Regions from separate parts of the Macrococcus psychrotolerans genome, predicted to be linked through region 3. Evidence: riboswitches for the same ligand, from Rfam matches in the RefSeq annotation. Region 3 holds a riboswitch; each other region holds the start of a gene.

Region 1 (4,291 bases), 990 kb from region 3:
CACATTCAGGAGGTTACATATGATTAAATTTTATCAGTTACCCAGCTGTACAACCTGTAGAAAAGCAGCAAAATACCTTGCGGATAATGGTGTGAGTTTCGAGCCGATTCACATTGTGGAACATACACCCACTGCAAAAGAGTTTGATACAATTATTAAGAATACTGGTGTTGATGTGGATTTATTATTCAACAGGCTAGGCACAAAGTATAAGGAGCTTGATTTAAAGGAAACATTGCCGGATAAATCGTATGAAGAGAAATTAGAGCTTCTTGCCTCAGATGGAATGCTTGTAAAACGTCCTTTAGCTGTAAATAAGGATAGAATCACTTTAGGATTCAAAGAAGCGGACTATAAACAAACTTGGTTATAAAAAAGATTGAAGATACGCTTACATTATGTCATTATAAAAGTGTTAAGTATTTTATTTATATGGAGGGCTTATAATGTCGAACTTAAAATTTTCAAAAGATCATGAGTGGGTTAAATTAGAAGATAACGTAAAAGTAATCGGAATTACAGACTTTGCACAATCAGAACTAGGGGATATCGTATTCGTTGAACTTCCTGAAGTAGGCGATGAAATTACTACTGGTTCACCATTTGGTAGCGTTGAGTCGGTTAAAACTGTTTCTGAATTATATGCTCCAATCTCAGGCAAAGTTGTTGAAGTTAACTCTGGATTAGAAGATTCTCCTGAATTAGTAAATGAATCTGCTATGGATCAAGCATGGATGATCAAAGTTGAAGCAGATGACAGCGAACTTGATGAATTAATGGATCAAGCGCAATATGATGAAATGATTAATGCATAAATGATATACTTTCCTTGATAATAAATTTATCAAGGATTTTTTAATATGACGAAAAAGGTGATGGAAAATGTCTGTAATTCAGAAGGTCATCGTGGTAGAGGGTAAGCGAGACAAGAAAAGATTACAAGAAGTATTAACGGAACCTGTACATATTATTTGCACGAATGGCACAATGGGTATCGAGAAGTTAGATGCCATGATTGAAGACTTGTATCATCATAAAGTGTATATCATGACCGACAGTGATAAAGCAGGGCGCAAGATCAGAGCGTGGTTTAAGCGTCATTTAAGCGAAGGACATCATATTTATATCGATTCAAAGTATGGTGAGGTGAGTAATTGTCCGCTTGATTACTTAGCGAAAGTTGTCAGTCGTCATGACTTTGAAATTAAAGAACAGTTTGAATGGAAAGGTAAGTCGCAACCTTATGAGTATCAGAACGCATTTGCAATCTAAAGATCTAGAAAGAATACAAGACAATTATATTATTTTTGGCTACACCCCTTTTTGTGGCACATGTAAACTCGCAGAAAAGATGCTGGATATCGTTAACATGTCACTGAAGCTGGATATATTAAAGCTGGATTTGAATTATTATGAATCCCTCAGTACACAGTATAAGATTTCAAGTGTACCTGTATTGCTCATCGTCAAAGACAATGAAGTCGTTGACACGATATTTCGATTTGAGTCTGTTACTTCAATATACGAAATATTATCGAAATCTATTGACGAATAATTCAATCTGCTTTATTATAAAAATCATTAACAAAACAATTTAATAGTTGCTCTTATCAAGAGAGGTGGAGGGATGTGCCCTTTGAAGCCCGGCAACCGTCTGAAAAGAAATGGTGCCAATTCACATAAAGTGTAAACTTTAGAAGATGAGAGAGTCGAATATATCACTATGTCGTCTTTCTTATGTATTTAAGGAAGACGACTTTTTATTTTAGGAGGATGCACGTGATTAAGTTAAATAATGTTGTAAAGACTTTTACAACGAAAAAAGGTGACATCACTGCTGTAGATCGTGTTTCACTGGATATTACGCAAGGTGAAATCTATGGAATCATCGGCTTTAGTGGTGCGGGTAAAAGTACGTTAATCCGTATGTTTAACGGTTTAGAAAAACCGACGTCTGGTGAAGTGGTGGTTGATAATGATATTATCAATCAACTTGATCAGAAAACATTGAATATGAAACGCCAGAAGATCTCGATGATCTTCCAGCACTTTAACTTATTGTGGTCGCGTACAGTGTATGACAATATTGCGCTGCCACTGGAAATTGCAGGTGTTAAGAAATTAGATATCGATGGTAAGGTGAAGTCATTAATCAATCTTGTTGGACTCAATGGTCGAGAAAATGCATATCCTTCCGAACTGTCTGGGGGTCAAAAACAGCGTGTAGGTATCGCGCGTGCACTGAGTAACGATCCGAAAGTACTGTTATGTGACGAAGCAACAAGTGCACTTGACCCTCAGACGACAGATGAAATTCTTGAACTGCTCGTTGATATCAACAAGAAACTGAACTTAACAATCGTGCTGATTACACACGAGATGGAAGTTATCCGTAAAATCTGCCATCGTGTCGCAGTGATGGAACACGGTAAGGTCGTTGAAGAAGGTTCAGTATTAAGTGTATTCAACAATCCACAGACGAACATTACGAAGCGCTTCGTAAAAGATGATATCTCTGACGAAGAACTGGAAGCTTCTATCAAGGAGATTAAAGCAGAGTATCCTGTAGGGACACTGCTTCGACTTAAGTTCATCGGTTCTGCTACAGGACAGCCGATTGTCAGTCAGGTGATACAGAAGTATGGTCTGGATATGAATATTCTGGCAGGTAACGTAAAGCATACACAAGCAGGCTCATTTGGACATTTAATCGTCCATTTAACGTCGGTGAATGGTGATCTTACGAAAATTGCGGATGAACTTAAGCGTCACGGTGTAGAAGTGGAGGTAGAACAAGATGCAAACTAGTTTTTTAGATACGCTTAAAGAGATGCTGAGCTTCAAAAATGTAATTTGGGCAGATGTATGGACAGCAACGGTAGAAACGTTGCAAATGACATTGATTGCAACCTTCTTTACATTTTTCTTCGGGTTGATTATCGGGATTATCTTATTCCTCACATCACGCAGTAACAATAAAGGAGTGCGCATCTTTTATTCCATCACTGCATTTTTAGTGAATTTATTCAGAGCGATACCATTTATCATTTTAATCTTGCTCCTGTTCCCGTTTACTAACTTAATTATGCAGACAATTAGTGGTGTAAAAGGCGCATTGCCGGCACTCATCATCGGAGCTTCACCATTTTATGCGCGACTCGTTGAAATTGCGATGAAAGAAATTGATAAGGGTGTTATTGAAGCGGTGCAGTCAATGGGTGCGAATACCTTTACATTAGTTCGTAAAGTATTGATTCCTGAAAGTTTACCGGCACTTGTGTCTGGTATTACAGTAACAGCAATCGCTTTAGTAGGGTCTACTGCCATTGCCGGGGTTATCGGTGCAGGTGGATTAGGGAACCTAGCTTATTTAGTAGGGTTCACTAGAGCACAGAATGATGTCATCTTAGTTTCGACAGTGTTAATATTACTGCTTGTATTTGCGATACAATTTATCGGTGATATAATCACAAAACGTATTGATAAACGATAATCAGTTCCAATGGAATTTGACTATAAATTAAATAACGGAAAGAGAGTGAATTAAATGAAAAAGTTTATATCATTATTATTTGTAGCTACATTAGTACTTGTACTTGCAGCTTGTGGAGGCAACGAAAAGAAAGCTTCTAAAGAAGACGATAAGACGATTACTGTCGGCGCTTCACCAGCACCGCATGCGGAATTACTTGAACAAGTTAAACCAGTATTAGAAAAAGAAGGCTATACTTTAAAGATTAAGACAATCAATGACTACACAACTCCGAACCGTTTCTTAGATGCAGGTGAGCTTGATGCAAACTTCTTCCAGCATACACCATACTTAGACACTGAGAAGAAAGCAAAAGGATATAAAATTGAATCAGCAGGTAACATCCATATCGAACCGATGGCTATCTACTCAAAGAAATATAAATCATTAAAAGAGCTTCCAGAAAACGCTGAAGTATTTGTATCAAATAACCCAGCTGAAGAAGGGCGTTTCTTATCATTCTTTACTGAAGCTGGATTAATCACATTGAACGATGGCGTAGATCCAGTAAAAGCTACGTTTAAAGATATTAAAGAAAATAAGAAGAACATTAAATTCAACAACAAGCAAAGTGCTGAATTCTTACCGAAATCATATAACAATGGTGAAGGTGATGCAGTGATCATTAACTCTAACTTTGCACTTGAAAATAAACTGAATCCATTAAAAGATTCAATTGCGATTGAAAAGAGTGATTCACCTTACGCAAACTTGATCGCGGTACAAGAAGGACACAAAGGTGATGCTAAAATTAAAGCT
Region 2 (4,291 bases), 300 kb from region 3:
GTAAAACAATAAAATTTAATCAGAATATTGTATTATTAATACTTATCGTAACAAGGAAATGTAAAGATTGTTATTGAGATACTTAAAAAATGTCGAAATATTATAATGGCTTTATTTTAATGAATCGATCTAATTATTGATATATCAACGTTTTTCAAAGCTAAATGTTTTAATAGGTATATGTGCTAAAATAGTTCGTTTTTGGAGAAAACTTTAAAATTGAAAGGAAACTGTAATATTATGCATATATATTTTGTGTAATAATATAAATATCTTATTTTTTAACAATTATTATACGGAGGACTTGTATGAAGAAGAAATTAACTTTCGCTGCTATAACAGCTACAGCCGCCGCATCAGCTTATTCTTACCAAGCAGACGCAGCGGAACACAGAGTCAAAGCTGGGGAATCACTATGGTCTATTGCCAATCAATATAACACATCAGTTGCTCAACTTAAGACACTGAACAACTTGTCTTCAAATTTGATTTTTCCGAATCAATCATTACAAGTATCAAGATCTGTAAGCAATACAAGACCAACTACTGTACAAACAGTGAATCGTCCTGCAGTACAGAGTGGTGGGAAGATACATACTGTAGTATCTGGAGATAGCTTATCTTTGATAGCGTATCGTTACAATACATCTGTAAATGAACTTATGCGTCTGAATAATTTAACAGGATACTTAATTTTTCCTGGGCAAAGACTTAAAGTATCTGGAACTACAACGACAACGGCAGTATCCACAACAAGGCCAATTGCAGTGACAAGTAATGCAACATCCCATGTTGTGAAGCCTGGTGAGTATTTATCTTTAATTGCTAATCGTTATGGCATCACCGTTGCACAACTTAAATCATTGAATGGTCTGACATCAGATTTAATATTTCCGAATCAGAGATTAGTTGTTAAAGGTAATGGAGTACAAAGCACACCTACTGTGCGTCCGGTAGCATCACATGCGCCTGTTTCAACTACAGTTACCAATTTCGTTACACCGGTATTTGCACATTCTAATTTATATGATAACGGACAATGTACATGGTACGTGTTTAATAAACGAGCATCCATGGGAAAAGGAATTTCTACTTATTGGTGGCATGCACGTAATTGGGCAAATGGTGCGATTAAAGACGGTTATACTGTAAATAAAACGCCGGCCTATGGTGCGATTGCACAAACGTCTGATGGATATTATGGACATGTTGCTTTTGTTGAAAGAGTAAACGCAGATGGCACGATTCTTGTTTCAGAGATGAACTATGCAACGGGTGTAGGGGTGATTGGTTACCGTACGCTTAATCAATGGCAAGTATCAAGATATGTATTTATACATTAAAAAAGAGATAGCGTCTGCTATCTCTTATTTTATTCTGCTTAGGAAATACTGTGAAGTGCTTGATACTTATCGATGAGTTGTTTTTCGATTCGTGCGAGTTCGATATGTAACGATTTGATTTCATGGCGTAATAGAAATTCATCGTTACGTGCATCTGCCTCATCATACTGATCATTACCGAGTTGGCGTTTCAGTTCTTTTATTTTGTTTGTTCGTGCAATGCTCGCTGCATAACTAGTTGGTGTAATGCTGTTCCATTTTGTGAGTTCCTGCTTTAATGCTCTATAATCTTCTAAATTTCTCATGATTAACGCTCCCTTTTTATTGTATTGAAGATAAAAAAACAACGCCTCCTATAAGAAGCGTTGTAAGGTTCTTATAGTCGGATTACTCCGCAGGAATTAGCACCGTGTTCTTGCGAACCGGTTGCTGAGATATCATTGGGCCTGTCCCTCAATCTCTCTTTATAAGAATGCGTTATTTAATTATTTTCTATTCCATTATAACATATTTTCTTATGATGTGAAGGCGGACTTTATTCCTTTGATTAATCCATCTATCGCTGCATCTAGTATGCGATGCAGTGATTCTCTAATCTTCAGCATAATATCTGTCTCTTGCTGTCTTTCTTCTTTAGTAGAATTAAAACCTTCTCCGTCAACGTTCACATATCCTTTAAGAGACCATATTTTTAAACTTTCAGCTTTGGCCTTTCGTTCTGCCGCCAGCATTCGATTTAAATAATCTTTCTGTTGATACACATAGCCGACTCGAGCGTATCCTTGTCTGACCAGCTGTTCATTAATCATTGTATTACCACAGTAAAGATAGACTAACTCTCTCCCGTATCGATCTCTCTTCCCTTTTGTGTCGTATTGGACACTAAGATCGCAAGTCTTTACAAGTGATTCTGTATAACGTGCCGCTTCAAGAGCATATGGCTGAACGGGTGTATTTGGTTTTTTTGACTCAGGCGTATCAATGAGTAATAGACGGACTGTCTTTTTGCGGTTATTAATTTTCAATGAAACTGTGTCTCCATCAATAGCACGATCGAAGGTCGCCGGTACCTTTGGCATATCACTTTGAAAGGATGAAAAGTTTAATGTGAGAAACAATAATAATAAATTCAATTTAAAACCTCGTTTTTAGCAATATCCTTTAATTATAAACAAACATACGTTCGTAATCAATAGGTATAATGAATTCGTGCTTTAGATATCATCACATGTTAGATATAATAGACTCAACTAGAAAGTGGAGGCGATGTGATGAAGGTTAAAGGAGTGTTTTTGTGTCTATTGGTCGCACTGATTGCCACATACTTGGGTTATATTTTCCCGTTAGTTGGTAGTATGATCTTCAGTATTATTATTGGTATAATCATAGGCAATTTAATAAATACAGCACCTTATGAAGAAGGTATTAAGTATAGTGGTAAGAAGTTACTTCAATACGGCATTATTCTGATGGGATTTACGCTTAGTTTTAAAGCAGCATTGAGTCTAGGTGCATCATCCTTTCCGCTCATCATCACGAGCATCGCTGCCGCTTTAAGTGTGGGTGTTTTAGTGGGCAAGTTATTTGGTGTTAATCAGCGTTTAAGTACTTTAATTGGCGTAGGCACAGCAATTTGTGGGGGATCAGCAATTGCAGCAGTAAGTCCAATAATTAAAGCGAAAGATGAAGAGATTGCATTTTCTATTGCTACAATTTTCCTATTTAACATTATTGCAGTATTTGTCTTTCCGACAGTCGGTCACTGGTTACAATTTAGTGATACAGGCTTTGGATATTTTGCCGGTACAGCGATAAACGATACGAGTAGTGTAGTTGCAGCAGGTTATGCATTTAGTGAGGATGCTGGAGATACAGCAACGGTCGTCAAACTTGTACGTGCACTTATGATAGTACCGATTTGTTTAATATTCGCATTATTGCAGGCAGGTCAATCCTCTGTAAATTTAAAAAAGGTCTTCCCTTGGTTTATATTGTATTTTTTCATAGCGAGTATCGTTGCAAGTATTATTCCGATACCGGAATATATCACATCATATATTAAGACTTTATCTACATTCTTAATGAGTACAGCTTTAGCTGGAATAGGTATGACGGTAGATATAGGCAAGTTTTTCAAAGTTGGTATCAAACCGCTAGCGTTAGGTGCAATCACATGGATGGTTGTAATCGTAATGAGTTTAGTCATGCAGCAAGTATTACATATATGGTAGGTGAGTATAATGAAAAAGAAACTGTCATTTTCAGTGTTACTTGCGTTTCTTGCAGTATTATTTAAGAAGGATAATGTAAAATAAAAAGAATTATAAGTGGATTTAGGAGGAATTTGTGTGAATTATTTTTGGTTGAATTGCGGTTATAATAGATTTAATCATTTTGAGGATTTGATGAACCAAGTCTCAGTTTTTGATTCGACAGTGCATTTTAATCCGAATGAGGGATACCAGGCATTTAAACGTGCAAACCCTGGAGATCGCGTCATCTTTTACCTTGTACAAAATAAAATTGGTTTACTTGGGGCTGGAGAAGTACTTAAAGTCGAAGAGCCAAGACGTGGACAAATTAAAATTCATTTTAAATATGATACAAAGCTTGCACCTTTTACGAAAGACTATTTAATTCGAGATGAAAATTTAAAAGAGACGATACAAAGCATGAAAGAGCAGTTGCTGAATCCGATCTCAGAAGCGGACTATAACAAAATTATTAATGTCGGCCAGTATAAAGAAAAAATTAACCGTTACTTCTTAATGAAAGAAGAAATACCATTTGAATCAGGTATGGAGTATACCATTTATGTCAGCAACGTTAACGGTGTACATCGTTTAGGCTATAAACATTATGGAGAGATGCAACCAGAAGATAAGGTCATTATCTATAAAACGAAGCCGGAACGTGGGATATATGGTATTGCAGAAGTCGTTAAAGGA
Region 3 (4,291 bases):
GGTGGCATTCCTTTTGAGACGTTTGACTATCAATCAGATGACTATATCGTTAAAGCAATGATCTATGAACCGAAACACGTGAAACGCATCGTCATCTACTTAAGAGGCGGGAAAGGTGCAGTCGGAACGGTTAGACCAGCGAGACTGATGCAGTTTGCGTATAAGGACACACTGGTTGCAGCACCTTATTATCGCGGTACACACCAGAATGGTCAAGATGAATTCGCAGGTGCAGATAGAGAAGACGTCTATGCACTTGTAAGACTGTTAAGAGCACAGTACGACGTACCGATACACTTCGTTGGATTTTCGAGAGGCGGAATACAAGGGTTAGTAACGTATCAGGAAGCTGACGTGACATCCTTTATCACATGGGGAGGAGTGTCGAGTATCTACTATATGTATGATGAACGACAAGATCTTCGCAGTATGCTGAAACGCCTCGTCGGACCAATCAGTAACAAAGCGGCGTATGACCGACGAGAAGGGATTAATCTCGTAACGAAAGATAGCCCGCCAATCATGATTGTACATGGTACAGAAGACAAACTTGTCAGTATAGAGCATGCATATATGCTGATCGATAAATTAAAACAGCTCGGAATTAAGCATAAAGTGTTATTTATTGAAGGGGAGCAGCATGTGATGCGTCCAGACAATGAACGCTATGTATTACAGGAAATTGAAAAGTGGATGGAAGAAGTGGAAAGGGAAATAAAATCATAATATAGTAGATGAAAAAAACGCCACTTTAAAAAAAGCGACGTTTTTTTGTGCTATCCTCTAAAATTAAATCCACCTTTAGTTTCGATTTCAGCGGACTTCTCACCAAACTTCTTAAAGTTCTCCTGGAAGCGTAATGCCAAGTCTTTTGCTTTCTCATCATAAGCATCTTTGGATACCCATGCATGACGGGGATACAGAATCTCTGCCGGTACACCTGGTACATGCTTCGGAATATTAAGTCCGAAGATTTCATCCTGATGATACTCAACTGTCTTCAGTTCGCCGCTAATCGCACGTCGAATCATAGAACGTGTATGCGTTAAGTTCATGCGGCTACCGACACCATACTCTCCGCCAGTCCATCCTGTATTCACAAGATAAACTGCTGCATCATGTTTATCGATTAGATCCCCTAACATGTTCGCATATACTGTCGCATGTAACGGTAAGAACGGTGAGCCGAAGCATGTAGAGAATACCGGTTGTGGGCTTGTTACGCCACGTTCAGTTCCTGCTAATTTAGATGTAAATCCACTTAAGAAGTGATACATCGCTTGTTCTTTCGTTAATTTAGAGATTGGAGGTAACACACCGAACGCATCAGCAGTTAAGAAGATGATTGTATTCGCGTGTCCTGCAATTGATGGTAGAACGATATTATCGATATTATCGATTGGATAAGCTGCGCGAGTATTTTCAGTTAAAGATTTATCCGTGTAGTCCGGCACACCTTTTTCATCGACCTTAACGTTCTCGAGGATGGCACCGTAACGAATTGCGTCGTAGATCTGAGGTTCTTTCTCACGAGATAAGTCGATCGTCTTCGCATAGCAACCGCCTTCGATATTAAACACACCGTTGTCATTCCATCCGTGCTCATCATCACCGATAAGTTTACGCTGTGGATCTGCAGATAGTGTCGTCTTACCAGTACCAGATAATCCAAAGAATAACGCAACGTCCTTATTCTCACCGACGTTTGCTGAACAGTGCATGCTCATAATGCCTTGTGTCGGTAATAAGTAGTTCATCACACCGAAGATACCTTTTTTCATTTCGCCGGCGTATTCTGTACCACCAATTAAGATGATCTTATGACGGAAACTTGTAATGATGAATGTTTCAGATTTCGTTCCATCAACTGATGGATCAGCCTTAAAGTGTGGTGCAGAGATAATTGTGAAGTCAGGTGTAATGTTTAGTCCTTCTTCCGTTGTTTCAGGACGGATAAACATTGTACGTGCAAATAGGTTATGCCAAGCAAGTTCGTTCACAACGCGTAGTTGTAGTTGGGATGATTTATCAGCACCTGCATAGCCTTGGAATTCATAGATCTTTTCTTTTTTGCTTAAGTAGTCTGTCACTTTATCCAGTAAGTTTAAGAATACTTCTTCTTCGATAGGCTGGTTGATTGTACCCCAGTCGATGTTATCTTCAGTTTCAGCTTCACGCACGATGAACTTATCTTTCGGTGAGCGTCCAGTATATTTACCGGTTTCGCTGCGTACCGCACCGGATTCTGTTAACACACCTTCACCGTTGAATAGAATTTCCGTAATCAATTGTGTTCTTGATAATTGACGTTCTAGATTTCCAGTGTTTAATTTGCTCAGTTGCTCAATTACTTGAGTATTTTCCCCCATGGTCAGCCTCCAAAAAGTTATTGTTCTGCTTTTGTAAGCAGTTTCATGAAATAGTATAACATATCAATTTGAAGGTTTCATATAAATTATGTATAATCTTTATATTCGAAATTATTCAGAAAATTTCTGATATATGCGGTATTGTTGACAGTGAACATAAAGTTTAGTAATATCTAACTTGCGGATTCTCTTATCCAGAGTGGTGGAGGGACATGGACCCTTTGAAGCCCAGCAACCCTTAACAATGTGTTAAGTAAGGTGCCAAACCGTTTGCAGATTAATTTCTGAACGATAAGAGTAGAATGGTCGTTTATTGTGCCTTCTCTCTTACTAGGAGAGAAGGCTATTTTTTTTATAGTCCCGTAATTAAATTCAAGGAGTGTAATATATATGACAGACCGTAAATTATTTACATCAGAATCAGTAACAGAAGGACATCCGGATAAGATTGCTGACCAGATTAGTGATGCTATCTTAGACGAAATCCTAAAAGGAGATCCTAAAGCACGTGTTGCTTGTGAAACATCTGTAACAACAGGTATGGCGTTAATCGCAGGTGAAATCACAACGTCAACGTATGTTGATATTCCTAAAGTCGTGCGTGAAACAGTTAAAGAAATCGGTTATACACGTGCAAAGTTTGGTTATGACTTCCAGACGATGGCAGTGCTGACGGCAATCGATGAGCAGTCACCAGATATCGCTCAAGGTGTGGATAAAGCGTTAGAAGATCGTGATTCATTAACGGATTCTGATATTGAATCAATCGGTGCAGGTGACCAAGGTTTAATGTTCGGATTTGCTTGTAACGAAACAGAAAGCTTAATGCCATTACCAATTTCTTTATCACATGAACTTGCACGTCGTTTAACAGAAGTACGCAAAGACGGTACGTTAGATTATCTACGTCCAGACGGTAAGACACAAGTTACTGTTGAGTATGATGAAGCAGGGAAACCGAAACGTATCGATACGATCGTTATCTCATCTCAACACCATGAGAAGATTGAACTTGAACAAATTCAGGAAGATATTAAAGAACACGTGATCAAGCCGGTTGTTCCAGCGGATTTAATTGACGATGAAACAAAATACTTCATTAATCCAACGGGTCGTTTCGTAATCGGTGGTCCTCAAGGGGATGCGGGTCTTACAGGTCGTAAGATTATTGTAGATACGTACGGTGGTTATGCACGTCACGGTGGCGGTGCATTCAGTGGTAAGGATGCTACTAAAGTAGACCGTAGTGGTGCATATGCAGCACGTTACGTTGCGAAGAATATCGTAGCAGCAGGTCTTGCGGATAAGTGTGAAGTACAGTTAGCTTACGCTATCGGTGTAGCACAGCCTGTATCTATCTCTGTTGAAACTTATGGTACTTCAGACTACACGGAGCAGCAGCTTGTTGAAGCGGTACGTAAAACATTTGATTTACGTCCAGCAGGAATTATCCAGATGTTAGACTTACGTCGTCCAATCTACAAACAGACAGCAGCGTATGGTCACTTCGGTCGTACTGATGTTGACTTACCGTGGGAAGCGACAGATCGCGTCGATACATTAAAAGCCAATTTATCATAATAATAAAAGCTGTAAACCAATGAGGTTTACAGCTTTTATTATTATTCTTCGGTTGTCTCTTCTTCAGTAGATTCTTCAGTGCTTTCCTCTTTTGCTGCATCTTCAGTTTTAGCATCATCTGATTTCTCTTCATTACCACAAGCTCCTAGTAGTAGAGTTGACGCGAATGATCCTGCCAGTAACATTTGTTTGTACTTTGCCATTATCAAAACCTCCAATGTAGTTTGTCCGAGTATAGGTATGGACACTGCAAGTATTCCATTTAGATATTAAGGTATTGTTAATCTATTATAAAATAGTGTGAAATTTCTATTAAGATGTGAAAAGCAGTTTTATTTTTA

What was found. A riboswitch is a leader RNA that binds a small molecule or an ion and turns the genes downstream of it on or off. The one in region 3 is predicted to bind S-adenosylmethionine.
Region 1: another riboswitch for S-adenosylmethionine. It lies ahead of QA539_RS03010 (methionine ABC transporter ATP-binding protein); the one in region 3 lies ahead of metK (methionine adenosyltransferase).
Region 2: another riboswitch for S-adenosylmethionine. It lies ahead of QA539_RS09755 (hypothetical protein); the one in region 3 lies ahead of metK (methionine adenosyltransferase).

What each region holds. Positions count from the first base shown of each region.
Region 1 is NZ_CP124591.1:575,456-579,746, forward strand. Features, by position in the region: gene QA539_RS02990 (Spx/MgsR family RNA polymerase-binding regulatory protein) at 20-373, shown strand; gene gcvH (glycine cleavage system protein GcvH) at 447-815, shown strand; gene QA539_RS03000 (toprim domain-containing protein) at 883-1,272, shown strand; gene QA539_RS03005 (thioredoxin family protein) at 1,244-1,555, shown strand; SAM riboswitch class I at 1,605-1,707, shown strand; gene QA539_RS03010 (methionine ABC transporter ATP-binding protein) at 1,780-2,808, shown strand; gene QA539_RS03015 (methionine ABC transporter permease) at 2,798-3,493, shown strand; gene QA539_RS03020 (MetQ/NlpA family ABC transporter substrate-binding protein) at 3,548-4,291, shown strand, end outside.
Region 2 is NZ_CP124591.1:1,857,654-1,861,944, reverse strand. Features, by position in the region: gene QA539_RS09760 (LysM peptidoglycan-binding domain-containing protein) at 309-1,343, shown strand; gene QA539_RS09755 (hypothetical protein) at 1,382-1,648, opposite strand; SAM riboswitch class I at 1,717-1,816, opposite strand; gene QA539_RS09750 (thermonuclease family protein) at 1,859-2,476, opposite strand; gene QA539_RS09745 (YeiH family protein) at 2,615-3,574, shown strand; gene QA539_RS09740 (EVE domain-containing protein) at 3,692-4,291, shown strand, end outside.
Region 3 is NZ_CP124591.1:1,560,888-1,565,178, reverse strand. Features, by position in the region: gene QA539_RS07990 (alpha/beta hydrolase family protein) at 1-726, shown strand, start outside; gene pckA (phosphoenolpyruvate carboxykinase (ATP)) at 777-2,369, opposite strand; SAM riboswitch class I at 2,557-2,667, shown strand; gene metK (methionine adenosyltransferase) at 2,760-3,950, shown strand; gene QA539_RS07975 (hypothetical protein) at 3,992-4,153, opposite strand.